Regions from separate parts of the Lysinibacillus sp. FSL W8-0992 genome, predicted to be linked through region 3. Evidence: riboswitches for the same ligand, from Rfam matches in the RefSeq annotation. Region 3 holds a riboswitch; each other region holds the start of a gene.
What was found. A riboswitch is a leader RNA that binds a small molecule or an ion and turns the genes downstream of it on or off. The one in region 3 is predicted to bind cobalamin.
Positions count from the first base shown of each region.

Region 1 (10,713 bases), 3.7 Mb from region 3:
CCTCCATCGATAAAAGGGTACTAACCCAAATACAAAATGCATTTGGGTTAGTGAAGAAATTTACATAATGCCTGAGATATTTAACGTCCGTTTTAAAATTTTCGCTGTTTGTCCACGTGTAATTGGCGAGCTAGGGTCAAATGAACCATCCAGCTTACCTGTCATAATATCAAGGCTATTTAATAGCTTAATATAAGGTAAGTATTCAGCGCTAATACGACTAGCATCATTGTAATTAATCTCTCCTGCGGTTTTCACATCAGTATTTAAATATTCTAGAATGCGTGCCATAAATGCAGCTGCTTGCTGACGTGTTATTGGCGCATCAGGCTTAAATGTTGAAGCAGTTGATCCTTTTGTAATACCTGCCTCATATAGGGCTTGAATATCTGCCTCATACCATTTGCCTTTTGTATCATTAAATGGATTTTCACCTATAGTTTGTAAACCAAGGGCACGGCTAATTAATACTGCAAATTGGGCACGCGTAATTGGTTTATTTGGCTCAAACGTCTCTGGTGTAGTTCCTTGGATTACGTGACGACTCACTAAAAATTCAATTTCTTCTTTGTTTGCTAACTGTGCAATGTCCTTAAATGTTACTGTATTTTCAGTTATAACGAATGTACCGCTTATTTTTGTGAACAAAACAATTTCACCATTCACTATTTTATGTGGAACAGGTTTATATTCCCCATCAACAAGCTGTAAAACGACTGTATTTGATTTGATTTCGCTATCCAATAGTGTAACTTTCAAATATTCTTTTCCTAAAGTAATAGGCTTTGTTTTACCGTTTGTAGACTCAATACCGAATGAAACAGAGAATTTTTTATCTTTAGTATCCTTTGTTACTTCGACTGTTAACTCCTCGTTTTCAGCAAGTTTAATGCTATTAAAAATTGAAGTAGGGACTTCTATCTTGAAATTCTGTTTGCTTTGAATAACTATCTTTTGAATGTTCTTTTTAATATAATCTTGAATATTTTCAGATTTAATAATTGCTTTGTTACTACCATCTTCAATAGTAATTTCAGCTAATGAACTATCTTTATTTGGTTCTTCAGACACTGCATCATCGTCTTTATTATCTTTTTCTGTTTCTTCAGTACATTGTTTATCATCGGCCTTACATTTTACTTCTTCTTTACATTTATCTGTTTCTTTCTCTTTACATTCTTTATTTTCTTCACCTTCACCTTTACCTCCACTTTCGATACCATCAACATATCCACCGATATCCTTACCTAAATCAAGTGTGTATAGCCATTCCACAGAATCCCCAGGTGATAATTTATAGAGTCCTGCAGAATAAGAAGGGAATTGACCATTTACACGATACATCCAACCACTTAAAGGACCGCGGTCGAATTCATAAAGGCCCGCAATACCATCGATATATGTGCCATATTGTGTTTCTCGATAGCTTAAATCGATACCATTTTCAGTTGTCACACGTTTTAATGCATCGAATACTGTATCTCCGGTATTTAGTTGAACAGTAGTTGTTCTTAATGGAATCTCGGAAGAAGAAATTCTAATTAAAAATGTTGCATAACCACTTGGGATACTTCCCCCTGGGTTAGATGGATTTCCACCTTCTCCCGGGTTTGAAGGGTTTCCTCCATCTCCTGGGTTAGATGGGTTCCCACCTTCTCCTGGGTTAGATGGATTATTAGACTTCGTATCGGACGTATCATAAAGTGCTGTTTGCCCGTTTAGCAGACGATGATAGGCTGCTAATGTATAGCCAACCTGCTCGGTAGCCATTCCGTTTGCTTGCTTTTCGTTTAAATCGTGTTTAAAGCCACCGTCTTCTGGACTGTAATAAGTCATAATATTAGCAATTACTTTATTAAAGCGAGGATCTTTATTCGCATCAATGCCTATGCTCGCAAGTGCAGTAACAACCTGAGCAGCGCTTTCAACATTTTCCATACCCCATGATTTATAGCCACCATTCTCTAATTGCATAGCAGCCAACGTATCTAATGCATTATTAACAGCTATCTTAACTTTTGAATTGTTGTTATAGTATGGAGCTAGTGCTTGTATAGCCATAGCTGTCATATCTGGATCAGACTTTGTTCCTGATAAAGCCCAGCCGCCATCAGCTAATTGCTTGCTTAAAATGTGCTCCATCAGCATTTCAGGAGTTGTTGTAGCTGTTTTTGGTAGCTCAAAGTTCCATGTGTTAAGAGCAATTAACCCAAAATACGCACCATTTACACCTTGCCAAATTACTTGGTCAAAATCAGATAGTTTTTCAACTAAGTTATAACCACCGACATTTGTTGGATCTTTACCAATTGCAGTAAGGGCAATAATTAAACGTGAGTATTCTGTATATTTCCGTTTATCGAGTACGCCATTTTTTGCAACAACATGGTCAACGACATTTTTATAATACGTTTCGTAATATTCTTTCGGTACTTCATAGCCTCCGCGAGCTAATGAAATTATCCACCACTCATTATCGAATTTAGGGTTAGGTAGTTTATCTACCATGTATTGACCAACAGTTTTATAAGCCTTCAAAGTTGTTGTATCAGCATTAGTTTTTGTTCCAACTTTTTTCGCTTCATTAAATATCGTTGTGGCCTGATTTAGTGCTAAAACTTTCGCATCAATAATATCTTGTTCCGCTGTATTATCTGCTATTAATTGTTGGGCAGATAAAATTATATTTGTATAGGCATCTTGTACAGCTTGAGTAACCCAAAAATCAGCAGGGTCTATATTTTTTCCATCAGTACTTATTTTTACAGAACCCTTGTTTTGTTCTGCTTTCTCAATTGCACTTTGTAATACTGATTTATCAATGACTACTTTTTCATCTGAAATAATCGAAATTTCTGGGAAGATGCTGTAGTAGCCTTCTCGAGCTGATGCATTAAGGTTAGGACTCGCTCCAGTTATTGGATTAATATTGTGGTGTTCACCTATTGGACTTCCAAAAAAGCTCAGACGAATATGCCCATCTCGTAACTTGTATTCACCCTTATGTTCTTGTGGAATTGTAAATGTAACACTGTTTGCCTGCGTTGCCATATTGTATTGTCTTGCATCGCCCGAAACAAGAGTATTTTCAGGACCAGCGAAAAATCTCAGCTGACCTTGGAAGTTATAAATACCAGAAAGTTTATTCGCAGGGAAAGACAAGCCTTTTAAAGTAACTTTAACTTTATCTCCAGGTACTATTTTTTCATTTGCTGCTGTTAAGTTTTCAATTGTTACATCAAGTGGACGTGCTGTCATCACGTGATACTCAGCTTTTCCATCTTTTTCAACCTTAACTATATTACGTCCTTCAGTTAATAAAACTGTGAAAGAGCCATTTCCACTAGATTGAACACTTTCTGTTGAAAATTCACCATTTCCATAGGATGCTGTTCCTATACTATGATTAATTTCCGGACGCAAAACGCTTACTGAGCTTCCAGAAGTCGGAGTAAAAGTATAATATGCTCCTTGTTCGCCTTGAACATAGTAAACACTATCAATATCAGCATCAAAAACACCATTTTGTAAGTTTAGAAGGTCCCCACCTTTTTTACCTTCATTAATTTTTTGATTACGTTCTTTGTTACTTTCTATACCTGTAGAAATACCTGTTTCACCTTGACCAACAGTCACAACAAAGAGACCGACATTTTCTGGCCAAATAGCACTAAATGCATCATTCGCATCACTAATGTATCCGGAACCATTAACCTTCAATGCGTCATACGTCACTTTTACAACAGCTGTACCATTTTTCAATGCTTTGACTGTCGAATAACTTCCTGGCTTACCAGGATCAATTTGAATTACATCATCGCCTGTTATGATTTCATAATGGAAATCAGGCTCAAAGAAATAGTTGTTAATTCCTTCTATTAATGCTTGCCAGCTTCGTAATGTTAGTAAATTGAAGCTTTCTCCTTGGTTTAACTTCAAATGATTTTGCTCATTAATATTTAAATAAATATTACCTTCAAGATATGTTCCTTTATTTAAAATTGCTGTTGGCGATTGAATTGAGAGCTGTTGTTTTGTAATTGCCAATGTTGCATTTTGAGCATTTGCTTTAAATGTACCTACATTTGTAAGTTTTCCTGCTTGGCTAACTCGGTAGTTATAATCACCATTGTTTGTTAACTTGAAAGAAAATGTTTTTGTACCATCCGGGTTAATCGTAGCTACCCCTTCAGGCAGGACTTCTTCAAATGCAATAAAGTGTTTAATTTTTTTTCCTACAAATAATTCAGCATCTTCAGGGACTGTAAACTTAATATCCCCAGAAAACGGAATAGCTGCACTAATTGTTTGAGCTGTGGCCGAAAGTGTTACTGTAGTGCTATTACTAACTGGAACATATTGTGTATGCTTTGCATCTGGCTCAAACGTATAGTAGATTTTTTCCCCTACTAGAGCTAGTACTGGAGTCTGTCCTTGTGTTGTTACTTTACCTAGTTTTAATGACGTATCGTTCGGTATTTCTTGCCCAACTTTTACAGTGTAATCGCTATTAACATTCCAACTTGTATTACTAGCTTTAAAATTAAGCTGGCGGAATTGAAATTCTTGATTTGATTCTGCTTTTACTGTTAGCTGACCACCGCCAACACTGTTATGATTGCTATCAAATCCTTCGTAGCGATAACTTCCTACTGGTATAGTTGCTGTATAAACATTGTATGTCCCTTCAACACCAGAGCCTATGTTTATTTCTTGCTCATTCGTATCATAAAGCTTTAACATCACAGCTTTATGTGCCACAGTAATTTTCACTGTGCTAGTAATATCCGTTTGTAAACCAGGTTTTTTACTAAATGCATTTGTGGCTTGATTTAGTGCTAAAACTTTTGCATCTATTTCTTCTTGACTGGCATTTTCATCTGCGATTAGTTCCTGTGCGTCTATAATTTCATTTGTATATGCATCTATTTCAGCTTGAGTAACCCAGTAATCAGTAGGAGCTACATCTTTTCCATCTAAACTTACTTTCACAGAAGCTTTTGTTTGTTCAGCTTGTTGAACCGCTGTTTGCAAAGCTGTTTTATCAGCTTTAACGATTTCTTCCCCTTCTCCATTTAAAGCAGCATTTAAATGGGTAAGTGCTGCATCCACATTTGTTTGACTACTCTCCATATTTTTAAGCTGCACGTAGGCGGCGTCATAAGAAGACTTTACTTGTTCATTTGCTAAAATTTCGTTTTTAGTTGGCGAGCTATTAATTTCGGCAATTTTCGCTGTTAACTCGTCTTTATTCGCTGGAGTAATTAAACTACTTCCCTCTAAGCCACCACCTAAATCTGCTCCATACCCCCATACTGTAAACTGCCATCTAATGATATCACCATCTTCTGGGAACCATTCAGAAGCACCTCGAGGAATAAAGTTATTATTTACAGCTACCATCCAGCCCGACATAGTTGTATAGTCCATTTGATTTAACCAGTCGGATTCTATTCTTCCATCAACTGGACCAGATTCATCAAGAATGTATTTTGGGACGCTCACTTCTCCAGGATCAGGATCAAAGACCCCTGATAAGTAAAAGCTTTCTTCTACAGACCCTGTAATGTCATAGTTGCCTTCTCCTAACAGGTTAACTATAACCTTAGCTATATTATCCCCTTCATAAAAAGGAACACGAACAGGTTCCTTTATGTATCCCTGCCCAAGTGTAAACTTCTCTACGGAAACCGTCACATAACCTTTAGGTTCAGTATTATTAAATATCGTCGCACTATCATTACTGGTAATAGGAGATAGTTCGCTTTCCGTTTGCTCGGTCATTTCTTTCTCTAATGATTCTTCATTAGTTTGAATACTAGAATCTGTTTCTAACTCACTAGCATCATTTTGTTGTGTCTCAGCGAATGCAACGGGTGATAATAACGAAAATGATAAGATAAAGACAATCGCTATATTCAACCATTTTTTATAAAAGTCCATTTCTTTCCCCCCAATTTTTATAGATGAATGCGCTTGCAATAACTAGAAAATAAAAAAGATGCTTCTCTAATAAAAGAGAGAGCATCCAAGGAAAACAGAAAAAGGCTCAAAATACTATTTGCCTGTCCATCTATTTGCCGTAAATTCTCCTAGCTTCCGAAGAGATTTAATACGATGAAATAAAGGCAGGTCTCCTGGCTTGTGTACCCTAATCAGAACCTTCCCATCTACTTGAGGCATTTTTCCTCGTTTGACAGTGGTGTTTTCTGGGGTCATCTACACATACAGTTGCGGAAACAGCTTCGGATTTGCACCGAATTCCCTATTAAGCTCTTAAAAGAGCACCTTTATTCTGCATTCGCTATTCACTTAATGCTAAGTTTAGCATAGTTTCCATTTTTTCAAAATAGTTAAAAAAAACAATCATTAATAATTATCTAAAAATAATGAAGTTGAATCTGCTTATATTTGCATTGATATCGCATATTATGTTCTTCTTATTTGCAATTCTATATTTAAGCACAAAAGTATTATCAATAAAAAACGCCAGAGCAATAATACTCTGACGTTGAAATCATTATTTTGTCGTTACTTTTCTTCCGTACGTCATCCATCTCCACACTTTTTCCAATGGCCCAATTTTGAAAAATTTAAAATAAATGATACTAAAGATGATTTGAATTACAAAAATCATAATGGCAATGATGACAATATAGGAAGTCGAAAGTACTTCGAGTCCCATGAGCGATATAATAGCTAACCCTATAAAACTCTGAGCTAAGTAATTTGTAAATGCCATCTGACCTACCCGTCCAATTGGCTGTAGCATTTTTACAACATTTTTGTGTTCTAGAATCAGGAATAAACTCGCTAAATAAAAATATGTAGTCGGGATTACACCTAAACCTAGTACTAATTGAAGCTTTTGATCATCATTTTGAGATGCAAACCAAATCCAACTAGATATAGCTACAAATATTGGAGCTGTTACATATAAGACCAACTTTATTTGTTTGGTAAGTTGTCTCACATTTCTTATCCAGTCAGCTTTTGCTACTAGAAAACCTGTTAAAAACATAATAAAAATAGTTATTGTATCATTCCCTAGTACATTGAAAACTGTTGAAAGGATAGCTAAGTTTGGCAAAAACATTTGCCCAAGTATGCTTACAATGTGAACAGTAATTATGCCAATAAGCCAGTTACGAATTGTATCAATCTGCGCTCGATAAAATGGTAGTAAGAACAAACCTATTACTGCATATGCAGAAAGGATGGAACCCCAGAAAAAAAATATGTGCACAATCCCAATAACAAATAATGCTAGTAAACGTCTTGCAAAACGCCATCGAGGCTTATCACCTCTTGCTTCAGCGCGTGAAGCAAAAATATAAAAACCGACACCGAAAAGAAATGAAAAAATGGAAAAGAATTTTTTCTCAATGAATATATCAATTAGTGTATCAATCACACTATTGAATTTACTATAGGCTGGCACCGGTCCTCCTTCAACTACTATTTGATAAGCACCTACATTAATAAATAAAATACCAAATAACGCTAATCCCCGAATAATATCTAAGGACACAATTCTTTCTTTTTGTGTAACGGATGGATTCATGCTTTCAACTCCTTATCTTCAATACTGCAATTCATGCTCCTTGGCTATTATATCTAGGCAACCTTACAGCAGTTTGTTGATTAGCTTACAAAAACCTTAACTGAAGGATTTCATTTATCTTAACGATTTATTTAAAATTGCAGTTTCTTAGTCAAACAATAAAAAAAAGGTCTGGATTAATTTCCAAGACCCTTCTTTTATTCATATTATTATCAAGCGTAGTCTAATGCATTAGTGGCTAATGAAATGTGAAATTTCGTCTCAATATTTTTCATGTTTTCCTTAGTTTTTCATCCCTTTTCAAAAGTTAAGACAACATATTTTATAGTATGTAGACTATTTTGAAAAGAGGTGACCAAGGTGAATAGGAATAGAAGATTAAGATTTTGTTATCCTGGCTATAAATATTGCGGACCTGGATGTTCAGGACCTGGTTCACCAACAAATGCTGTTGACTCTTGTTGTAAGAAGCATGATGCTTGTTATTCAAAATATGGTAGAACAAAAAATTGCGATGAATTATTTCAGCAATGTTTATTAGCACATATGAATACCAATAGCAAAATGGGCAGAGATGCTAGACTGTTCTTCAAAGTTTTTGATTTGCGTAATAATTTCTTTTAAACGTCAAAAGCCAAGAATGAACAACAAGTTTCATTCTTGGCTTTAAAGAAATATAAATGTCTATTGCCGTTGATTTCCGCTACGGGCGGCACTTTTCACAAAATTTTTTAAAAATTGTTTGAGTGCCTGGCACTTTTATGGGCACTTTTACTTAATTGGAATCCAAATTTCCGAATAGAGATTTTCGCTTGTAGGATCTTCCTCTGTATAAACCTCTAATTCAGGTGTTCCAGCAGGCTCATATGGATTCGACGGGAACCATTCGGAGAAAATTTGCTTCCATGCATTTTGCATCGCATCCGGCATTGGGCCATGTACTTCAAACACAACCCATTTTGATGCTGGCACTTCCATCGCTAATAAATTTTCCGGTACATCCGCCCCTACGTGATCTGTTCCAATCCAATAATCGATTAAATTATTTTCTTTATAGTTTTCGTCTGGTACACAAACACCCAATACCCCTTTAATTTGTCCATCATTTAATGCAAATAGTTGCTCGTCCATTCCTTGACGATTTACTTCATCCCAAAATACAGGAATACCTTGCAAATTCTCGCCTTTTTGGCAATTATACGTTCTTTTTACTCCTACAACTTGGAACTTTTCTTTTTCTACAATGTTATACTTCATTGGTTCTGCTCCCTTCAGACTCACCTGGATTACAAGGCGGTTATATGATTGTAATGGTCCTTGCTGTTTTCGTGCTTCACTCGGCGTTACGTTATGTTGCTTTCGAAATGCTTTTGTAAAAGCTTCGGGAGAGTCGTAGCCATATTTGAAGGCGAGATCGATTACTTTTATATCTGTATTGATTAATTCCTGTGCTGCTAAAGTCAATCTTCTTCGTCTTATATAATCCGCAATTGACATATCCGTTAAAATAGAAAATGTTCGTTGAAAATGAAATACAGATGCATTCACTTCGTTTGCGATTTGCTCCATTGTAATCGTTTCTTGCAAATGCTCTTCTATATAATTTATTGCTTTTTGAATCGACTCAATCCAACTCAAACTCAAATGCCCTCACTCCTTGCTTAAAGATTAACGTATTCTAGTTTTTTCTTCCTGTCTTTTTATGCTATCTTTGGACTGGTCCACTCAGTTGTATGCATAGTCTACTACATATCGACAATTTTCCAATCCTTTACTTAAAAGTACTACTACTTCAATAATAATCATTTATACAAGGCAATAACATAAAAATTTCAAGAAGTATCATGAACATTTAAGTGAGCGAAAAGCATCAACGGTAGCGTAACGCTACGAATAAAATCTTTGCAATAAGTGTTATTTGTTGCTGAAAAGTAAATAAATCAGCAATTTTATTAATTATTAGTAGATTCTTAGTATTTAATTAATTTAAAATAAACAGTATTATTAAGTATTATAGATATTTCATCTAATGACACAATACGCGGAGGATATGACATGTTAGAGATAACAAAAGAGATAACAACAAACCCAAAAGAAAAACCTGCAGCAGACCAATTAGGTTTTGGTCAATTTTTTACAGATCATATGTTTATAGTCGATTACACAGAAGGCATGGGTTGGCATGATCCACGTATTATCCCGTATCAGCCGCTTTCACTAGATCCTTCGGCAGCAGTTTTCCATTATGGACAAGCTGTATTTGAAGGATTAAAAGCTTATGCAACAGTGGATAATAGGGTCCTTTTATTCCGTCCTGACCGTAATTTTAACCGCTTAAATCATTCGAATGAGCGTATTGTCATTCCAGCAATTGATGAAGAATTGGCGTTAGAGGCGTTAAAGCAGTTAGTAACATTGGATCGTGAATGGGTTCCAAAGGCACCTGGAACATCTCTTTATATCCGTCCATTTATTATTGCTACTGAGCCACACTTAGGTGTACACCCTTCTAAAAACTATAAATTTATCATCATTATGTCTCCATCAGGCTCGTACTACAAAGAGGGCATTAATCCAGTAAAAATCATGGTGGAACAACATTTTGTAAGAGCTGTAGTTGGCGGCACCGGCGAAGCAAAAACTGCTGGTAACTATGCGAGCGCCTTAAAAGGACAAGAAATTGCGAATAAGGAAGGCTACTCTCAAACTTTATGGCTAGACGGTAAAGAACACCGTTACATCGAAGAAGTAGGTAGCATGAATATATTCTTCAAAATAAACGGAACAGTCATCACACCAGCATTAAATGGTAGCATCTTACCTGGAATTACACGTAATTCAATGCTTCAAGTATTAAAGGAGAAAAACATTCCAGTCGAAGAACGTCGTATTTCAATTGATGAAGTGGTAGAGGCTTATCATAATGGCACTTTGGAAGAAGCATTTGGTACAGGAACAGCTGCGGTTATTTCACCTGTTGGAGAATTAAAATGGCAAGATGAAAAAATAGTGATTAATAACGGTGAGATTGGTGAAGTTTCACAAATGCTTTACGAAACATTAACAGGCATTCAAAATGGCACGCTTGAAGATACATTTGGTTGGACGATTAAATTATAAAAATATACAAAAAAGTGTTAGATTGATCG
Region 1 covers NZ_JBBOZQ010000001.1:3,848,661-3,859,373, forward strand. Annotated here, with positions in the region: gene NSQ74_RS19355 (S-layer homology domain-containing protein) at 61-5,943, opposite strand; cobalamin riboswitch at 6,111-6,307, opposite strand; gene NSQ74_RS19360 (DUF418 domain-containing protein) at 6,521-7,564, opposite strand; gene NSQ74_RS19365 (phospholipase A2 family protein) at 7,925-8,188, shown strand; gene NSQ74_RS19370 (AraC family transcriptional regulator) at 8,336-9,202, opposite strand; gene NSQ74_RS19375 (branched-chain amino acid aminotransferase) at 9,620-10,684, shown strand.
Region 1: another riboswitch for cobalamin. It lies ahead of NSQ74_RS19355 (S-layer homology domain-containing protein); the one in region 3 lies ahead of NSQ74_RS00665 (ABC transporter substrate-binding protein).

Region 2 (10,713 bases), 2.5 Mb from region 3:
TTCTAATACTGCCTCATCCTTCGTCATTGGGAAAACAAGACCAAGCATATCTTTTTCCTCTGGATTAATGTAAACGTCTACGATGCGGTGTGCATAGCTTTTGCTACCCTTTAATTTTTTTGGGTAGGCAATAACTGGTGACTCCTGGATAACACGGAATGCTTTTACTGTAATTAATTCTGGATCGCCAGGGCCTACGCCTAAGCCATATAAAATACCAAGATTACTCATGATTTTCTTCCTTTCGATATGCCGAAATTATATATATCGGGTTTAATGGGACAAAGCGAGTCATATCTAAAATTGGTTTACTACGTGCAAGTTGCGCCTGTAAAATTTCTACTGCAAAGCCGCATGCTTTAAACGCCTCAACTGCCTTATATAAATTTTCAATTGTAGCAGCATTTAAGACAATGCGACCATTGGGCTTTAAGCGCGTACAGCACAGCTGTAATAACTCCACCATTTCCCCACCTGTTCCGCCGATAAAAATCGCATCTGGGTCTGGAAAATGCTCGAGTCCTGCAGGAGCTTTACTATGAATAGCCGTTACATCGACACGGAACTTCTGTTGATTTTGTAGGCAATTTTCTAAATCAGGAGCATTTTTTTCCACTGCATACACTTGACCTTCTGGTGCCAATTTACCAGCTTCAATTGCCATGGAGCCTGTGCATGTGCCGACATCCCAAATCGTGCTGTCCTTTTGAAGCTGCATTGCTTGCAAACTTAATACACGAATTTCCTTTTTAGTAATCAGTCCTTTATCTGGCTTACGTTGTGAAAACTCTTCATCATCAATACCAAGTGCATAGCGCTTCGGAGCTGACGTTTGCTGTAGGATCACAACATTGAGAGATGAAAATTCTGCTTCTTCTAATTCATCAAGAGAGTACCAGCCATATTTTTCATCAATACCTTGTAAATTTTCTGCCACAAAAGCACGGTATTCTGTCATACCAAAATGCTTTAAATAACGTGCCAGTGCATTTGGATTATTGTCTGCATCTGTTAGTAATGCCACTTTCTTTTTACCATCAATACGTTGCGCTAAGCCTTTCATTGGTCGCCCGTGAATACTAGTTACATAGGCATCCTGCCAGCTTTCGCCCATTTTTGAAAACGCAAGCTGTACAGAGCTCATATACGGATATACTTCGATATTTAGCTTCTTTGCTAAATAGCCCCCGATGCCGTAAAATAGTGGATCACCAGATGCTAAAATAACTGTCTTACGCGTTTCTTCGGAAAGTTTTTCAACAAGCGTTGAAAGACCACCTTTAATGACTATTTTTTCTCCTGTAAAGCTTGTGAAAAAATCAAGGACACGCTCACCACCTACGAGCACCTCGCAGTCTTCAATCCACTGTCTATACTGTGGTAGTAAACTTTCCTGTCCGTTATCCCCGATCCCAATCAATTTCATCGATCGATGCAATGTCATCAGCCCTTCCTAATAATTGTCCCTGCATCGAATAAATCGATGTGGAGACCGTCAAGCCCCCTCTAATGTGGTGTAAAGATGAATAACAGCATGCCTCGCATAGGTGATGAAAGAAAGCATCATAGCCTTTTTCAGCCATTATTTCACCAACTTGTGATGCGGTATTTGCCTCTCTTACTTGTGCTACTGTTTCTTCATCTGCCCCAATATCAATGGCTAACTGCGCTAAAAAATTAAAATCAATGGCTGCGCTTTTGGAGTGCACCATCATTACCCCTTGAGCCACCTTTGAAAATTTCCCCATCATCCCAACGAGTGATACTTGCTTAATGCCAAGTCGTTTACAATGCTTTAATGTAAAGCCGACAAAATCACCCATTTCAATAAACGCTTCCTCAGGTAAGGTAGGATATTGGGCCATCCCAAACTTTTCACTACGCCCACCTGTTGTTACAACTACATGTTCACAGCCAGCTGCCCTTGCGACACTAATAGCTTGAACAATACTTGCCATATACGCAGAACTCGAAAAAGGCACGACGGTTCCCCTTGTGCCTAAAATGGAAATGCCGCCAATAATTCCAAGCCGTCCATTTAATGTTTTTTTTGCAATTTCCTCGCCCTCTGGTACAGAAATAACAACATTAACGCCGCGATTAATTTGAAACTCTTCAAGCACATCTTGCACGGTACTATGTATCATTTTACGTGGTACAGGGTTAATCGCTGCTTCTCCAACAGCAACAGGTAAGCCGGGCTTTGTTACTCGCCCGACGCCAATACCGCCATCTAAATGTATCCCTGGTGTATCAGCCCAACTTACCGTGCCAATAATAAGGGCTTTGTGTGTCGCATCTGGATCATCACCAGCATCCTTAATCGTCTCACAGCTTACTACGTTGCTTCCAAACGTACATTTTTCAATTGTAAATGTTGCATCTCGCCCTATTGGCAAATGAATCGTACTCGTTTCCTGCTCTTCATTTGTAATAAGGGCTAGTAAAGCGGCTTTCGTAACTGCAGTTGCACAGGCTCCCGTTGTATAACCGTGACGCATGTCTTTAGGATCCTTTTTTGGCTTCCGCTCCATTATTTTTTCGCCTGTTCGTCCGCTAATAATGAAACGGCATTTAAAGCAGCAACCGTCACTGTACTACCGCCTTTACGTCCAACATTTGTAATATAAGGAATCCCCTCTAGCTTTAAAAGCTCTTCTTTCGACTCTGCTGCTGACACAAAGCCTACTGGCATACCAATAATTAAGTCCGGTTTCGCTAAGCCTTCTTTAATTAAGCGAATTAACTCTAGTAAGGCTGTCGGTGCATTTCCAATTGCATAAATGCCACCTTCGTGTAATTTTGTTGCCTTTTGCATTGAGATTATGGCACGCGTTGTATTTTGTTTTTTCGCTTCAATCGAAACGTCTTCATCTGCGATATAGCAGTGTAAATCCCCACCATGCTTTTGGAAACGTTTTTTTCCTGAACCACTTTCAATCATTTGTACATCAGCAATGACATGACGACCTGCAAGGATCGACTTAATGCCTGCTTCAATTGCACCTGGTGTAATAATGACGCTACGTCCTAATTCGAAGTCAGCAGAAGCGTGGATAATACGACGGACAATTTTCCACTCATCTTCTGTAAAATCATGTTCGCCCATTTCCTCTGCAATTATCGAGAAACTATAATCATAAATTTTGTCTGGGTCTACTGTTAATGGTTTGAAATCTGTTTTGAAATCCATTTGGTTTGCCTCCTATAGTATGTGTTGTACAGCTTGTAGTACTTCCTCAAATGAGGAGTATTGTTGGCCATATTGAATATTTGGTCGTGCGATTAAAATCGTTTCAATACCACAGGCAAGTGCAGCGTCTAGCTTTTCATCGACTGAGCCGACTTTGCCACTTTCTTTTGTAATCATCAATGTAACATCGTATTGACGAAATAGTGCTTCGTTTAATTCTTTTGAAAAGGGACCTTGAATAGCAACAATATCTCTTTGCGCCACACCAAGTGCTTCACATTTTTCCATATTATCAAGGCGAGGAAGCATACGTGCAATAACACGTGTATTTTCTAAGCCTTGTAACACCTTTGTAAACGTTGCAAGTGTTTTACTGCCAGTTGTCAGCATAATCACGCCTCGTTTTACAGCTGCTAACTGTGCTGCTTCCTCATAATCTTTAACAACTGTAATAAGAGGGTGTTCGTAATGTTCATTTGCGCGTTCATAACGAATGTATGGAACGCCAGCACTCTTTGCTGCTGCCATCGCATTTTTAGAAGCTTCCTCTGCAAATGGATGTGAGGCATCGACAACTAAGCGATACCCTTGTTCTGTAAGTATTGCTGCCATTTCCTCAGCAGTTAGTCTACCAACTAAATGTGGTAGACCTACCTCTGCAAGGCTTGTAGCAGCCGAATCAGTAACAACTGTAGCCGTAATCGCATAGCCCACTGACTGCAATTCAAGTGCTAGATTCCTTGCATCGCTCGTACCTGCTAACATGAAAATCATTTTACTAGCTCCTCGTCATGATGATGATCGTGATGGTGATCATGCTCGTGGTCATGATGGTGGTCATGGTCATGGTCATGGTCATGGTCATGGTCGTGGTCGTGATCATGGTCATGATGGTGATGATGATGCGCATGTCCATGTACCGCCGCATAAGCACGATAATTTTCTAAATCCTGCATACCTGTTGATGTACCATTCACAGCTTGTTCAATACGGTTTAACAACACATTTTGTAAACGATCATGGTAGCCAAAATAATTAGCAATTTGGATATCACAGTCAGGATATTGCTCATTAAATTGCTTGCACATGCCATTCATACGTTCCATTAAAATACCTGTGAATAAAAAGTACGGTAACATAATAATTTTTTTAGCACCGAGCTTGACACAGCGTTCAATGCCTTCTTCAACACGCGGATCTGTCACGCCCATAAATGCGCTTTCCACATACTGAACGTTTAGTTTTTCCCATAACAAACGTGTAATTTTATAAAAATCACCATTTGCCGCTGGGTCACTGCCACCACGTGCAATTAATAAAATAGCAGTATCTTTATGTTCTTCCTCAGTATTGAAGTCGATTTCTGCTAAGCGGTCTTCTAAAATAGCAAAAATTTCGTCATGAATACCGATTGTTTGTCCATACGTGAATGTAATATTTGGATAATGCTCACGTGCATGTTCGATTTCTGCTGGAATATGCATTTTTGAATGACCAGCATGAAGTAAAATAATCGGGATTACATGTACCTCTGTAGCACCCTTCTTCACACAATTCGTTATACCATCTTCAATGTTTGGCGAGGCAAACTCTAAAAAACATGTTTCTACTAAAAAGCTTTCATCGATACGTGGCGTCATTTGCTCTATAAACGTTCGTACCTCGTCATTTCCTGCTGCTAAACGGCTACCATGGCCAACAAATAAAATTGCTTTCATCTTTTATCTCCTCACTAGTCGCCGCACGGAGCTGGCTCTACTTTTATTTTTGACGACATATCTTGATACGTAAAATGCAATATTTTTTTCAACCGTTTGAAGTACTTAAATAAGCGTTCATTTGGATGTGCATTTGCCTTATATTCCTCAATAATGTCTGTAATAAGCGGAATAAGCTGTTCTGGCTCTAGTCCCTCTACAACTGGCTGTGCTGCATGTGCAGTACGCCCTACTGGTTTCGCACCGATAAAAACATCAAATTTACTTTTCCGATAGACGATACCTATATCGTCAAATACTGCACGATAACACGCCATGCCACAGCCATTAAAGCCAATGTTCAGCGTTTTAGGCAACGACAACCCACCAAGTTTTGCTTGAATCTCCTCTGCATATGGAATTGAATCTGCCTTCTCGCCATAACAGAAGTCACAAGCCTTTAATGACAGCACATCCCCAATTGGTGCGAGTAAAAAGCCTACTTCTCTTAACTTTTCAGTAATAATTTCTGGCTCTGTCGTTGGAATTTTTAAATGAATTTGATGGTCAGGTGTATATTCCATCGTGCCTTCATCTCCCACAACTTCAGCTAACGTCATCATTTGCTGTGGAGTGAAAAATTTATTCGCTACCCCAGGACTAACAGCAAGTTCAAAAATCGACTCCATTTTTTGCTGAACTAACTTCGTTGTAGCCTTTGTGACAGTTGTTCCTTTCACCATGGCTAGTGCAGTTGCTGCCATTTCTAGAGATGATTTTTCTTGTACCGATACAGGCGCAGGTGCTATCGCAATACTACTTTTCAGACGTCCTGCATTTGGATCTGCAGCAAAGTCATGACTTGCAGTACCTGTTTCTTGGTTCATTGCCCACGGCTCATTTTCTTCTCTTAAACGCTGGTGTGGACGTAAAGGCTGTTTTTCTTCTCCAAGTGTATATTTGCGCTGATAGCCACGCGGTGTAATCATTTTATTGTCATAGAAAAATGTCGATGAATTTCCAATAATAACTGTAGTTAACATGCCGATATCATGCTCGAGCATCTCTGCTAAAGTCGTCATCGTTATTTCCTGACGATCACGGTAGGCACTTTTCACAAGTCCTACAGGTGTATCCGGTGATCGATATTCTAGTAAAATCCGTTGGGCTTCTACAATTTGACGTGTACGGCGACCACTTTTTGGGTTATATAACGCAATGACAAAATCGGCCATCGCCGCAGCTTCCACACGCTTTGCAATTAAATTCCAAGGTGTTAAATGATCGCTTAAACTAATCGTGCAAGAATCATGCATAATCGGTGCGCCTAGCAAACTTGCACACGAATTAATAGCAGAAATTCCTGGCACAATTTCGACTTCAACACCTGTTGCTTCCGTCCACCCAAGCTCAATTAGTACTTCATATACAAGTCCAGCCATCCCATATACGCCTGAGTCACCACTCGAAATAACAGAAACGATATTTCCAGCCTCCGCTTGACGTACCGCTTCTTGTGCTCGTGACACTTCTTCTGTCATACCAGTACTAACAATCGACTTCGCACTTACTAAATCTTGAATGAGCTCAACATACGTTTTATAACCGATAATAAATTCACTTTGTTGTAATGCCTCTACAGCACGTGTCGTAATATGCTTGAAATCTCCAGGTCCAAAGCCTACAACAAAAATCTTTCCTTTTTGCGCCATTTTTTACCCCTCTTTCACCTTGTCGATGCCTTTAATGGCTGTTGTTTGTGGGGTACGTTGCAACGTACCTTCTGTCAGTGTAAAAACATGCTCGCTGTGTAAAGAATCATGGTTTAAATCTTGTACAAGTGTTCTACCATGCTCAACTGTTGGTATACGATACCAATTTCCCTGTGGGTACGCGATCACAACACAAGCATCTTTACATCTGCCATTACAACGCGTTCTTGTCGTATGTATTTCCTTATCGAGTGCTAATTTCTCTATTTCGTCTCGTATTGCGAGCGTAATTTCCTCAGCTTCTTTTTTCATGCAACTACTACCATTACAAATAAAAAGATGGGTTTTCATGCCCTCTAAATTCCAAGTTGTCATTGCTTTTCTCCCCTCATTCTACTTTTAGGAAAAAGAAAAAACCTTTACTCGATATCGAAGAGTAAAGGTTTTATAGAAGCCAAAATAAAAACGAATATACACGTATCCGCTCTCGCTTCACTTCTCCCTCCGAAAAGTTTGCATATCATCAACTAAGCAGGTTTCCTGACTTAAGCTTCCTCTTACTTTCGCGCCTTCCCAAGTTTTCAGTGGCATTGCGATTTCATCAGCTATTACAGTAGCGGGGGCTGTATCGGATTTACACCGATTTCCCTATTATCTCGAAGTATATCGAGCACTTAATGATGGATTTATATTTAAATTTTGAAATGAAATGTTAATAAAACGAATATAAAACTGTTTCTATCATAGCCTATCATTTTTATACTTTTCAACATTTCTTTTTTATTTATTAGATTTTTAATAAAATTTCAACAAATATTTCATTAAAATTGATAGATTTTCTCTGACATTTATCTGAATTTTCTAGATTGTTATTTTATAAAAAATTTTTTACAAAAAAAAGGATAGCTTATGATTGGAAAAACATGTTACACTTCTTCGTGAAAACTCACAACTTCATCTTTTTTCGGTGCGAAGTGTATACATTTTGCTTAAAAGGGAAGCCGGTTCAAGTCCGGCGCGGTCCCGCCACTGTACTAGGGAATTTTATAGAAAATGTCACTGTCCATAGGACGGGAAGGCCTATAAAATGTTGAACTAAAGCCAGGAGACCTGCCGAGAAAATCGTGATCGTTTCAACCTACGAGGATAGGTGTGCGGCTTGGCAAATGACAGTTCTATTTGCTTTTTCAGCTATGCACTTTTTCCGAAACGGAGAAGTGCTTTTTTTATTGCGCACGCTACATTCGAAAATTACTGTTGAGGAGGAAAGGTTTTGAAATTTTCTTTTTGGAAACTTAGTTATTTCTTAGTGGCTCTTTTACTAGTACCAAAACGAGCGTTTGCCATGCATATCATGGAAGGATTTTTGCCGATTGAATGGGCGATTTTTTGGTGGGTTATTTCGATTCCATTTATTATTTTAGGATTACGTTCTATTCGAAAAACAATTGACGAAAATCCTGAAACGAAAATGATATTAGGCTTATCAGGTGCATTCGCATTCGTCTTATCGGCACTGAAAATTCCATCAGTAACAGGAAGTTGCTCACATCCTACTGGTGTTGGCCTTGGTACAGTTCTTTTCGGACCATTAGCCATGAGTGTGATTGGCACAATCGTTTTATTATTCCAATCATTACTTTTAGCGCATGGTGGTATTACCACTTTAGGTGCGAATGCTTTCTCTATGGCAATTGTAGGACCAATTATTGCGTATTATGTCTTTAAAGGTTCTCAAAAAATCGGTCTATCATTCTCTATTGCTGTCTTTTTTGCAGCGATGCTTGGGGACTTAGGTACATATGTTGTCACTTCAGTTCAATTAGCATTGGCTTTCCCTTCTGAAGTAGGAGGCTTTATGGCTTCATTCACAAAATTTGCAGGTATTTTTGCTTTAACACAAATCCCTCTAGCAATTAGTGAAGGAATTTTAACAGTTATCGTTATGAATTTCTTAAAAAAATACAATGTGAGCGAATTAAAGGCACTACGTGTTTTCTCAGCAAAGGAGGCACATTAGGATGAAGAAAAATTTACTGCTACTAGCTGTCGTTGTACTTTTAGCAATCATCCCTCTTTTCGTACAAAAAGGTGCAGAATTCGGTGGTGCAGACGGAGAAGCTGAAGCTGCAATCGGTGAAATTAATGCAGAATATGAACCATGGTTTGAGAGCTTATGGGAGCCACCAAGTGGTGAAATTGAAAGCTTATTATTCGTATTACAGGCTGCGATTGGTGCTGGCTTTATTGGCTATTTCGTAGGCTATATGCGCGGCAAGCATAAGGAAGGTTAAACGGATGTTACTCATTGATAAGTATGCTTATATGAATAAACTAGCGTCCGTTCATCCGTTAGAAAAAATGACGTTTTCCTTGGGGTTACTGCTATTGTCGCTTATCGTGAGAGATGAACTTATTTCACTCATTACATTTATTGTAATGAGTGCTTTTATCATTTTAGGCGCAAAAATCCCTTTCCAATACTATGCGAAATTACTGCTGTTACCAGGATTTTTTCTGCTATCCAGTTTACTATCTATTTTGATTTCAATTGCACCAAATTCAAGTAACCTCCCAGCACATTTCTGGGCATTTTCTCTTAGTAATTGGACCTTTTTCATCGGAAATGAAAGCATGATCACAGCACGGCAGCTATTGTTCTCTGTATTAGGCAGTATTAGCTGTTTATACTTTTTAATTTTAACGACATCGGTACAATCTATTTGTCACGTCTTACGTCAATGGCGTCTGCCTGCTTTATTTGTAGAATTAGTAGAGCTAACGTATCGATTTATTTTCATCTTTTTAAATAGCATGCAAAAAATTCATCTTGCTCAACAATCACGCCTTGGCTATCAATCACCTATGCAATGGCTACGGTCGATTTCCATGCTTATTGCAGCATTGTTTGCGGAAATGTTTCAACGTAGTCGTGAACTAAATAATGCGATGCAAGCACGTGGTGGCGAATCTGTTTATTGGCAAGACAATGTATGTTATAGCAAGAAAAACTGGTTTGGAATTGTTTTTATATTTTTATTCCTCGTAATATATGGAGGTTTTTTCTCATGACAGAGCTTTATTTTGATCTTAAACATTTATCATATGCCTATGCAGACGGTACCGAGGCACTTACAGATATTTCATTGCAAATTCCAAAGGGGAAAAAAATCGCCCTACTAGGTCATAATGGTGCTGGCAAATCAACACTATTTCAGCATCTAAATGGAATTTTAAAACCGACCGATGGCAGCATTACGTTTTGCAACGAAGCGCTTAGCTATTCTAGAAAAGCATTATCCGCATTACGTCAGCAGGTCGGCATCGTATTCCAAGATGCTGACAATCAACTTTTTTCAGGTACAGTAAAGCAAGATATCGCTTTCGGGCCATTAAATCTTGGCTGGTCTCATGAAAAAATCGAGGAAAAAATCGCCTGGGCAGTAGCACAAACAGAGGTTGAGTCATTACTTGATAAGCCCATACATTTTTTAAGCGTCGGACAGAAAAAACGTGTTGCCATGGCAGGTGTGCTGGCAATGGAACCTTCTGTATTACTATTAGATGAACCGACTGCTGGACTAGACAATTATTATGCTGCACAACTTTTACATTACTTAGCTAAATTAGAAAATGGGGAACGAACTTTTTTATTGGCAACCCATGATATCGCTTTGGCTTATGAATGGGCGGATCAAATAATTGTTATGGAGGCTGGGAAAGTCATTTACAATGGGGACCCGGTCGAATTGTTCTATCAAGAGAAGTTACTTGAACTAGCCCATCTTGAACGACCATGGGTTTTTGAAATAACCCTCGCCTTACAAAACAAAAAGTTATTTGACGTTGGCATGCCTATGCCTCGATCAAAAGAAGACTTACAAACACTTATCGAGCAGCTCTAAATTGTTTGGGTGCCAGGCACTCAAACAATTTTAAAACAATTGAAAAAAATTTATTGAGATATGAAACTTTTCTATTTTCCATCCGTTATAAATAGTGAAATGTCATATTTTACTGAAGGAGGAAAAACAATTGAAAAACTGGGTGATGAAATCAATCGCTGTCGTAGCATGTTCTGCACTAATGGTTCCTGCTGCTTCTGCCTTTG
Region 2 covers NZ_JBBOZQ010000001.1:2,694,438-2,705,150, reverse strand. Annotated here, with positions in the region: gene cobI (precorrin-2 C(20)-methyltransferase) at 1-231, opposite strand, end outside; gene cbiE (precorrin-6y C5,15-methyltransferase (decarboxylating) subunit CbiE) at 224-1,444, opposite strand; gene NSQ74_RS13465 (cobalt-precorrin-5B (C(1))-methyltransferase) at 1,401-2,534, opposite strand; gene NSQ74_RS13460 (precorrin-8X methylmutase) at 2,534-3,193, opposite strand; gene cobK (precorrin-6A reductase) at 3,206-3,967, opposite strand; gene NSQ74_RS13450 (sirohydrochlorin chelatase) at 3,964-4,911, opposite strand; gene cobJ (precorrin-3B C(17)-methyltransferase) at 4,926-6,602, opposite strand; gene NSQ74_RS13440 ((2Fe-2S) ferredoxin domain-containing protein) at 6,606-6,977, opposite strand; cobalamin riboswitch at 7,116-7,295, opposite strand; cobalamin riboswitch at 7,551-7,734, shown strand; gene NSQ74_RS13435 (energy-coupling factor ABC transporter permease) at 7,876-8,622, shown strand; gene NSQ74_RS13430 (energy-coupling factor ABC transporter substrate-binding protein) at 8,624-8,896, shown strand; gene cbiQ (cobalt ECF transporter T component CbiQ) at 8,901-9,674, shown strand; gene NSQ74_RS13420 (energy-coupling factor ABC transporter ATP-binding protein) at 9,671-10,507, shown strand; gene NSQ74_RS13415 (S8 family peptidase) at 10,638-10,713, shown strand, end outside.
Region 2: another riboswitch for cobalamin. It lies ahead of NSQ74_RS13435 (energy-coupling factor ABC transporter permease); the one in region 3 lies ahead of NSQ74_RS00665 (ABC transporter substrate-binding protein).

Region 3 (10,713 bases):
TTGAAGAAGTAGGATTAGACGCAGTACGTTACTTCTTCGTGAAAACAGCTGGTGATTCACATATGGACTTTGACCTTGATCTTGCGGTATCGCAATCAAACGAAAACCCGGTATATTATGCTCAATATGCGCATGCGCGTATTTCTTCAATTTTACGTTCAGCAACTGAACAAGGCTTTGCTACATCAATAGCGAATTTAAGCCTGTTAACTGCTGAAAAAGAAATTGATTTATTGAAAAAAATCGGTGATTTCCCGAAAGTAGTGGCGGATGCAGCAAAACACCGTACGCCACACCGTATCGCCAACTATATTCAAGATACGGCAGCTGCGTTCCATAGCTTCTATAACGCTGAAAAAGTGTTAGATGCTTCGAATAAAGAGCTAACAGAAGCACGTTTAGCACTTATTACGGCTGTACGTACTACTATTGCTAACGCATTACGTCTAATCGGCGTATCTGCACCTGAAAAAATGTAATATGATTATTAGACCCCGACACAATTACGTGTCGGGGTTTTTTATTCGGTGGAAATTGTTTGAGTGCCTGGCACTTACTTTTGGTTTTTTTGCGTCTTACGTTACGTGCGTTCTAAGCAGGAGTTTCTATGCAAAATTCAGAATTGTTTGAGTGCCTGACACTGAACTTACTTCTTTGTGTATTAATTTTTCTGTTTATTTCTAATTTTCTGTTGAAGTTTACGTTAACGTTAATGATATACTGATGAAAATTGTGAAGGGGGAGCTTTGCTTGAAAACGATTCAGGAGGTAGCGAAGCAATTTAATGTGTCTACACGTACAATTCGTTATTACGAGGAGCTTGGGCTTCTATGTCCTCATCGTTCGGCTACGAATCAGCGCACCTTCTCAAAAAAAGAAATGGCGAAGCTCAAGCTTATTTTTAGGGGGAAGCGTTATGGTTTCTCATTAGAAGAAATCAAGGAAATGGTGTTGCTTTTTGATTTTGATCGCTCAGGAATTCAACAATTGGAACGTACTGTGGCATATGGAGATCAAAAAATTCAAGAAATTGATAGTAAAATAGCCGAACTTACACAAATGAAAAATGAATTACTGCAATTACATGGCATGTTTAGTGAGAAATTATTAACTTTAAAGGGAGAGATGCACGATGAATAGTTCAAATTTGTTAGCACGAAATGCCCGAAAGTATGCTGGAAAAGAAGCTGTTGTTTGTCATGGAAGAAGAGTGACTTATCGTGATTTAGATGAGCAAGTGACTCGACTCGGTCATGCTTTGATAGAACTGGGTATTCGTCCAGATGATAAAGTAATTATTTTTATGCCAAATGTTGTAGAGTTTGTTGTTAGCTATTTTGCGATTCAACGTATTGGTGCAATTGTCGTTCCCGTAAATGCAAAATTTACATTGCAGGAGGTTGAATATGTTGCACAGCATGCAGAGGCTAAAGCTATTTTAGTGCATGAGGCTATTTTTGCTGCGGTCGAGCATATCAATGTCGTGCCGTTGAAAATTAAAACAGGACATGTGGAGGCAGGGTGGCTTCATTATGAAACGCTAATACAACATGCCAGTACACAACCAATAGATTGTCAGCTAAATGAAGACGATGCATCAACGATTTTATATACATCAGGCACAACAGGAAAACCGAAGGGCGTCCTTTTTAGCTATCGTAATATTTTAACTGTAGCCCAGATGATTGCGGTCGAAATGGAAGTTAAGCCTACAAGTCGCATTCTCCTTATGATGCCATTAACGCATTCAGCACCATTGCATTTATTTTTAATGGCTGGCGTACTTGTTGGCTCAACAAATGTACTAACGCCAACATTTACACCAGATTTATTGATAGATTCGATTGAACACGAAAAAACGACGCATTTTTTCGGGGCTCCTGTTGCCTATTTATTAACTGCCCAAACAAAGAGATTGCAAACAGCGGATTTGTCTTCGATGAAATGGTGGGTTTACGGAGGTGCACCGTTATCACAAAATGAAATTCGCCATATACAAAAAGCTTTCCAAACAGAAAATCTAACATGTGTTTATGGATTAACAGAGGCTGGGCCAAGTGGTTCCTTAATGTTCGGACAAGAGCATGAAGAAAAGGCAGGGAGTATCGGTCAGCGTGCACCTCTAGGGACGGAGCTTCGTATTATTAACGACAGCGGGGAAGATGTCGGAGTGAATGAAGTGGGCGAAGTTGTGTTATTTGGTGAAGGCAATATGTTGGGGTATTACAGGGATGAAGTAGCAACAAAGGCAGCGTTTATAGATGGCTGGCTGAAAACAGGAGATTTAGCTCGAAAAGATGAAGACGGCTATATTTGGATTGTCGATCGCAAAAAGGATGTTATTATTTCGGGCGGTGTCAATATTTATCCAAAAGAGATTGAAGATTTACTTTTAAGCTATGAAGGAATTTTTGAGGTGGCTGTTATCGGTGTCCCTCACCCGCAGTGGGGAGAAACCGTAAAGGCAGTGTATGCTGCAAAGGCAGAGATTGATGATAGTGCACTAAAAATATATTTAGAGGAGCATCTAGCAAAATATAAAATTCCACGCTTATTCGAACAAGTGGAAGCGCTACCAAGAAATGCATCAGGAAAAATATTAAAACAATCTTTGAAGGAACAAGAGGTGAGATAAATATGAAAGTATTACAGCAAGATGCAAATCGGACGACTAACTTTTTCACAGAGGATGAAACACTACACAAACTACTAGAAATGATGCTAGATAAAGAACTTCTAGTCTATGCTAAGCGAGAGTTAAAGGATTTCGGCGAGCTTTGTGCAAATGACATCGACGTGAGGGCGAAGCATACGGACAGAGAGGGAGAGCCCAAACTGCAGCGATACAATGCTTATGGTGAGGATATATCGGAAATTTGGGTCAATGAAGGCTACAAAAAAACGATTGAAGAAACATATAACACAGGGATCGTTGGCTATGTGCATAAGGAAATTCCGCAGTTAGGTAGAAAGGGAAATTATGTGTATAGCTTTGCACAAGGCTATTTACTTTCACATGCAGAGCCTGGCTTCTATTGTCCAGTTACCTTAACGATGGCAACAGCTTATTTGCTTGATCATTATGCGAATGATGAGTTGAAGGACAGGTTTTTACCACATGTTTGTGCAACAGGGGATACAGAGCTATATGAAGGAGCAACATTTTTAACGGAGCGGCAAGGAGGCTCAGATGTCGGCGCAAATGTTGTAGAGGCTGTCGAGGAAGGAAGTCATTATCGTTTGTATGGAGAGAAGTACTTTGCATCAAATGTTGGAATGTGTGGTGTGGCGATGGTATTAGCACGTATAGAAGGCGCCTCAGCAGGTTCGAAAGGTTTAACATTATTTGCTGTACCTTGGCGTCAAGATGACGGCAAGGTTAACCACCTTCGCATTCGGCGTTTAAAGGATAAACTCGGTGTCAGAGCAGTACCATCAGGAGAGGTGGAATTCGATGGTGCAGTAGCGTATATCGTTGGAGAGCCGAATAAAGGAATTTATTATATGTTAGAGGCACTTAATTTATCTCGAATTTGTAACGCTGTTGCTTCCATTGGTATTATGCGTCGAGGTTATTTAGAGGCGAAGCATTATGTAACAAACCGAAATGCGTTCGGTCAACCTTTAATTCAATACCCAATGATTCAGGATACATTAGGAAAATATGCTGCTAAGCTACATGTAGAGGTCGCTACTGTTTTTGATCTTATTCAATTATATGACAAGGTAACGAGTGGTCAGGGGAACGAGGAGGACATCATTCTTAATCGTTTAAATATCGCCATTATGAAAAAAGAAACGGCTGAACAGGCGGTACATTACGCAAGCGAAGCCATTGAATTGCATGGAGGAAACGGTTATATCGAAGATTTTGTAACACCACGTTTACTTAGAGATGCTCAAGTACTTACGGTGTGGGAAGGAACGGCTAACATTTTAGCACTTGAGCTAATTCGCTTAGTAGATAAATTTAATGCCCATGAATTATTTGTACATGTGATGAGCGAGCGTTTGACGAAGTTAACTGATTGTTCCTTAGTACAAATTGTAGGCGAGCAATTGAAGAAAATCGAAGCTACATTGCAAGTCTTTAGTCGTTTGGATGAGGCTACGAAGTCGTATGAGGCAAAGGGCGTAGCAGAAAAAATGGCTCATCTATACGAAAGTGTAGTGGCAGTCGAATGGGCAGTCCAATTTGGTGGCAAGTATGAAAAGCTAGCAGATATTTATTTAGAAGATACATGGGCATTGCGCGAAATAGGCGCACCAATGAAAACTGTTCAATATTTTTCGGAAATTATGTAGTGGGTGCCAGGCACGCAAACAATTTTGAAAATTTTATTATTAGTAAAAATCCACGTAGACTCCTGCGGGAAAGCACGCAATGTAAGCCGCAACAAACCAGGCGGGTAGCGACTTTGCGGCTTACGTGTGCGCCCGCGGAAAGCGAAGCGGATTTATTCGATTTAGATCGCGACATTATATTAGGTTCTATGTAGTGACAGGCACTCAAACAATTATACTAGTTGATTGAAGTGGAAAGTGTCCGCACGCAGCGGAATTCAATGATCATAAACAAGAGACACTAACTTAGGGTCTCTTTTTTTATCGTTATCTATTTCTATTTTCATGTATAATAAAATCAACTGAATATTATAAAGGTTCTTTACTAAAGTAAAGTGAAAAGGGAAATCGGTGTAATTCCGATGCGGTCCCGCCACTGTAAGTGTGAGTTTTTTCAATCTATGCCACTGAATTTTTTTGGGAAGGCATGAAAAAGCATTTGGAGCACGAGCCAGGAGACCTGCCTTTATAGAACGATACATTGCAGCCTACGAGGATAGGATGGTGGTTTATTTGTGCAAGCACCGCCTCTCGTTATGATGACGAGAGGTTTTTTTGTTTTGGAAAGCTACTGACGATAAATAATAGAACATAAAGGCAATAAGTTCAGGTAGAAATGCCAACATTATATCGATCAATCAAGTGAACAGAGCTGAAAAATGCACATACAATCTAAGGAGGTCTCACAATGAAAAAGTATTGGAAAATAGGGTTATCAGCATTTTTAGCAATGGGCATTCTAGCAGCATGTGGAGAAGAACCGAAAAATGACAAATCAACAACAGAACAGCAGGAGCAACAGGATACAAAGCAGCTAGACGAAGCAACGTTCCCGCTAACAATAACAGATGCTACTGGTAAAGATATTGTACTAGAAGCACCGCCAGAGAAAATTATTTCTCTTATTCCAAGTAACACAGAAATTTTATTTGAACTTGGCTTAAATGATAAAATCGTTGGCGTAAATGATTATGATGATTATCCGCCAGAGGTAGCTGACAAGGAAAAGGTCGGCAGTATGGAATTTAATATAGAACAAATTATTGCTTTACAGCCTGATATTGTTTTTGCACATGAATCAGGTATAGCTTCTTTAGGGGGAGCGATGGATCAACTGGAAGCAGCGGGTGTTAAAGTATTTGTTGTGACAAACGCTAGTGATTTTAATGAGACATATACGACGATTGAGCAATTAGGTCGCGCCACTGGTAAGCTACCAGAGGCAGAAAAAATAATTGCCAATATGAAAGCGAAGGTTGAGGAAGTCCAAGCAAAATTACAGGACGTGAAGCCGAAAAAGGTCTTTGTAGAAACGTCAGATGAACCAGAAATCTACACACCTGGCAAGGACACATTTATGCAGGAGATGCTAGAGATGATTCATGCCGAAAATATCGCGGCTGATACGGATGGCTGGTTCAAAATTGATGCAGAACAAATTATTACAAAAAATCCAGATGTCATCGTGGTTACTTATAATTATGTGCCCGATATTTTAACGAAAATTCCACAACGTGCAGGCTTTGATACAATTACAGCTGTAAAAAATAAGGCTATTGTGCAAGTAGATGAAAATACGACAAGTCGTCAAGGCCCGCGGTTAGCAGATGGGCTTGAAGAGTTAGCGAAAGCCATCTATCCTGAGGCTTTCGAGTGAGCAAAACAGTTTTTGCCTATGTAACAGCCATTACGTTACTTATCGTTAGCATCTGGTGTGGCGTATCAATAGGCTCGGTTCATATTCCGTTAGAAGTATTTTGGAATAAAGTGGCAGATGAAACTGCTGCCAATATTTTATGGAAAATTCGTTTGCCACGTGTATTGCTCGCAGGTCTTGTAGGAGCATCGTTGGCGATTGCAGGGGCAGCCTTTCAAGGATTGTTAAAAAACCCATTAGCAGATCCGTATACGCTTGGTGTATCGTCAGGAGCGTCAGTCGGTGCTGTCATGACATTGTTTTTCGGCATTTCTATACCAGTTGTCGGTTTGTATGCATTGCCAACGCTCAGTATGGTAGGGGCTGTACTAACGATGGTAGCTGTGATGAGCTTTGCCAGAATAGTAGACCGTTCATTGAAAATGGAGACGCTTATTTTAACGGGGGTTATTTTCAGCTCATTTTTAGGTTCACTTATCTCATTAATGATTGCGTTATCAGGTGAGGAGCTCCGCCAAGTGATTGGCTGGTTACTAGGCTCAGTCTCGATGCGGGGATGGCCGTATGTGCAAATGATTACCCCATTTGTTGTCATTGGCTCTGTTATTTTGTGGACGCAAAGACGCGAGCTAAATGTTCTGCTATATGGAGAGGAACGCGCGAAGCATTTAGGTGTCAATGTAAAGCGCAGTAAATATTTAATTTTAGTCGGCGGCTCCATGCTTACTGGGGCGGCAGTCGCTGTTTCAGGAACAATCGGCTTTGTCGGCTTAGTTGTACCGCATATGACGCGTATGATATGGGGTTCAGATCACCGTCATTTATTGCCGTTATCCTTTTTGAATGGTGCAACATTACTGATCATTTGCGATTTAGTGGCGCGTACGATAATTATCCCACGTGAGCTACCGATAGGTGTTATAACTGCATTTATTGGTGCACCTGTCTTTTCTTATATTTTTTATAAGCAGCGTAGAAGTAAGGGGGTACGTGTATGATTATCGTTGAACATCTATCAGGTGGCTATGAGGACGTACCAATCGTTAAGGATGTAAGTTTTACGGTAGAAAAGGGGAAAGTCCTTGGCATTTTAGGGCCAAATGGAAGTGGCAAATCAACATTATTGAAAGTAATTAGTGGCGTATTACCAGCAACGGCAGGGACTGTTTTATTGGATGGAAAAAATATTAAAACATATAGTCCGCGCACGTTGGCAAAAAAGATGGCCGTACTACCACAATTACATGCCAATGCATTTTCAAATACAGTACGTGAGGCAGTATCGCTCGGTCGTTATCCACATCAAACTGGCTTTTTTTCTCATTGGTCAGAGAGGGATGAGCAAGCAGTTCAATATGCCATGGAGCAAACGGGCGTCACGCGCTATGAGCATACATCCATGGAGTTTCTATCAGGCGGTGAGCAACAACGTGTTTTTGTAGCACAAGCTTTAGCGCAAGCAGCGGAAGTATTATTGCTAGATGAGCCGACAAATCACCTAGATATTGCGCATCAACGTCAAATTTTAGATATGGTGCGTAAGGAAGCGATTGAATGTGGTTTAACTGTTATTATGGTACTGCATGACATGAATTTAGCCTCCCTCTATTGCGATGAATTGTTATTAATGGAAAGTGGCTGTGTACGCGCTTTAGGTGCACCACATAAAGTATTAATAGCGTCTCAAATTGAGGACGTATATCAGGCAAGAGTGACAACCTATGCCCATCCAGAAATACCTAAACCGCAAATTACAATCATGCCATCATCAAGTGAATATCAGCAACGAGCTGTCATTGTAAAAGAAGATTTTAAAGTAACAACAGATTATATCCAACTGAAATCAAATGTCCCGCTAAAAACAGTTTCTTCAGCTGTTCATAATCCTGGCATAGGGTGGTATGACTGCCTATTGAATCGCTCTGTACCAGGAGACTATGTTGTTAATGATGTGAAACAAGAGGTCGCAGATTTTTTACAAAGAGAGCATTTTTCGCCGACTAGCACGGTTGTCATGCTAACTGCTGTTCCTACACAACTCTATGCACTAAATGAATATAGCACTTCTTTCGGTAGTGTGTTTGTCGTTGTCACTGCGGGTGTTGGAAATGCTGTAGATGTCTCTCGCACACACGAAAGACAGGAAACGCCATATATTGGTACTATTAATACATGGGTCATCATCAATGGTTGTTTGTCGGAAGAGGCATTTTTTCAAGCATTGATGACTGCAAATGAAGCAAAAACAAAGGCATTGCAAATGGAAAACATTCGCGATTACCGTAGTGATACAATTGCAACGGGCACTGCGACAGATAGCTTGCTTATTGCGGCAACGCAAAAGGGTGAGGAAATGCGCTATGGTGGGCCGATAACAGATGTCGGTAAGATTATTGGTAAAGGCGTTTATGAGACGACGATACAAGCGATACAAAATTATAAAAATAAAGCATAGGAGTGAAAAAAGGGATGAAACTTTACACGAAAACAGGCGATACAGGGAAAACAAGCTTAATTGGTGGACGTGTCGACAAAGACAGTCTACGTGTTGAAACATACGGGGCAATTGATGAATTAAATTCTTTTATCGGCAAGGCAGTGAGCGAACTAGATCGCGAATTATTTAAAGACATTTTAGTTGATTTAGAAACAATTCAACATGAACTTTTTGATGCTGGTGGAGATTTAGCCAATGTTATGAAGGAGCGTCATTACAAGCTAGCGGAAGCACCGATTGAAGTATTGGAGGCGCGTATTGATGCATTGTCTGATGAAGCGCCCCCATTAGAGCGATTCATATTACCAGGAGGGGCTCCTGCAGCTGCAACATTACACATAGCACGAACTGTTGCCCGTCGAGCAGAGCGTCAAATGGTAACGCTAATGAAAGAAGTTCAAGATGTACCTACTATTGTGCAAAAGTATTTAAACCGTTTATCAGACTATTTATTTGCCGCTGCACGTGTTGTTAATGCTCGTTTAAATTTACCTGATATTGAATATATTCGCAGTGGGAAAGTGTTTAAAAAATAAGTTGATTTTCTAAACAATAGTGGCTCGAGCCTGCCTGTGGCAAGCATTTGCATGGAGCGTACCGATGTGAATAATCATTTTTAAAAATAAATATTTTAAATGAAACATATTACAGAGAACACTAGTAATTGGAAGAAAAAGTGCTAGTTACGTTAAATTAATATACAAAAAAGCTACTTTGAAGGAAAATTCAGGGTAGCTTTTTTTCTTATAAAATGTAAGAATATAAAATTATCAGAAATATTTTTGTTTTAATGTTGACTGAATGCTCACTCATTTATTAAAATGTGAATATAGTGGTGGAATATCATACATTTACGTATGAGCTAGAAAATTTAACACAAAGAGAGAAAATTCACGACAAACTAAAAGGGGGGACCAACCATGAGTCCATTAGTTATTGCAAACATTGTTCTAACAATCGTGGTTGTGCTTTATGCAGTAGGGTTATTTATCTATCTGTTAAAAACACGCTATAAATTCGTACAACTGGGGAAAAAGGTTGAGTTTGATGAAAGTGTCCAAGAACGTATTCGTTATTTAATGGTGAATGTGTTTGGTCAAAATAAGCTATTAAAGGATCCTAAAAGTGGTTTAATTCACGTTATGTTCTTTTACGGCTTCTTAATGGTTCAGTTAGGAGCCATCGATTTAATTTGGAAGGGGTTAGCTCCTGGGTCGCATTTACCACTTGGCATGTTCTATAGTGTATTCACTTTCTTCCAAGAGCTAGTAGTATTAATGATTTTAGTAGCGGTAGTATGGGCATTTTATCGCCGCTATGTAGAAAAACTAGTACGTCTAAAACGAGGCTGGAAAAATGGTCTTGTCTTAATTTTTATTGGAGGCTTAATGCTTTCAACATTATTAGCAAACGGTATGGGCCTTATCTGGCACGGAGAAGGTTTAACGTATACTGAGCCTATTGCTTCAAGCATTGCAGCTATTTTTGGCTTTTTACCAGCAACGGCAGCAGCAGCTATTTTCTATATTTCATGGTGGGCTCATTTATTAATTTTACTAACGTTCTTAATTTATGTGCCGCAATCGAAGCATTTCCACTTGATTGTCAGCCCACTTAATGTGTACATGAATCGTTTAGATCGCACAGGTACATTGACACCGATTGACTTCGAGGCACTTGAAGAAGCAGGTGAAAATGCTGAAAATGAAGAAGATATCCCATCTATTGGTGTAGGACGTATTCAAGATTTTACACAAAAGCAAATGCTTGATTTATATTCTTGTGTAGAATGTGGGCGTTGTACAAATATGTGTCCTGCAACAGGAACAGGGAAAATGCTATCACCAATGGATTTAATCGTTAAGCTTCGAGATCATTTAACGTTCACAGGTGCGGTTGTAACAAAGCAAAAACCATGGGTGCCATATCAATTTTTTGCAAATACAAAGGGTAATCAACTTGCGATGGCAGCTGGTGCTGAAGGTGCAGTTATTGAGGATATTTATAGTCCTTCATTAATCGGTGACGTTATTACAGAGGAAGAGATTTGGGCATGTACAACTTGCCGTAACTGTGAGGATCAATGTCCAGTTATGAATGAGCATGTCGATAAAATCATTGACCTACGTCGTTACTTAACGATGACAGAAGGAAAAGTAAACTCGGATGCTCAACGCGCAATGACAAATATAGAACGTCAAGGAAATCCTTGGGG
Region 3 covers NZ_JBBOZQ010000001.1:163,311-174,023, reverse strand. Annotated here, with positions in the region: gene argS (arginine--tRNA ligase) at 1-479, shown strand, start outside; gene NSQ74_RS00680 (MerR family transcriptional regulator) at 751-1,140, shown strand; gene NSQ74_RS00675 (class I adenylate-forming enzyme family protein) at 1,133-2,635, shown strand; gene NSQ74_RS00670 (acyl-CoA dehydrogenase family protein) at 2,638-4,305, shown strand; cobalamin riboswitch at 4,643-4,826, shown strand; gene NSQ74_RS00665 (ABC transporter substrate-binding protein) at 5,033-6,001, shown strand; gene NSQ74_RS00660 (FecCD family ABC transporter permease) at 5,998-6,999, shown strand; gene NSQ74_RS00655 (adenosylcobinamide amidohydrolase) at 6,996-8,456, shown strand; gene NSQ74_RS00650 (cob(I)yrinic acid a,c-diamide adenosyltransferase) at 8,471-9,034, shown strand; gene NSQ74_RS00645 ((Fe-S)-binding protein) at 9,419-10,713, shown strand, end outside.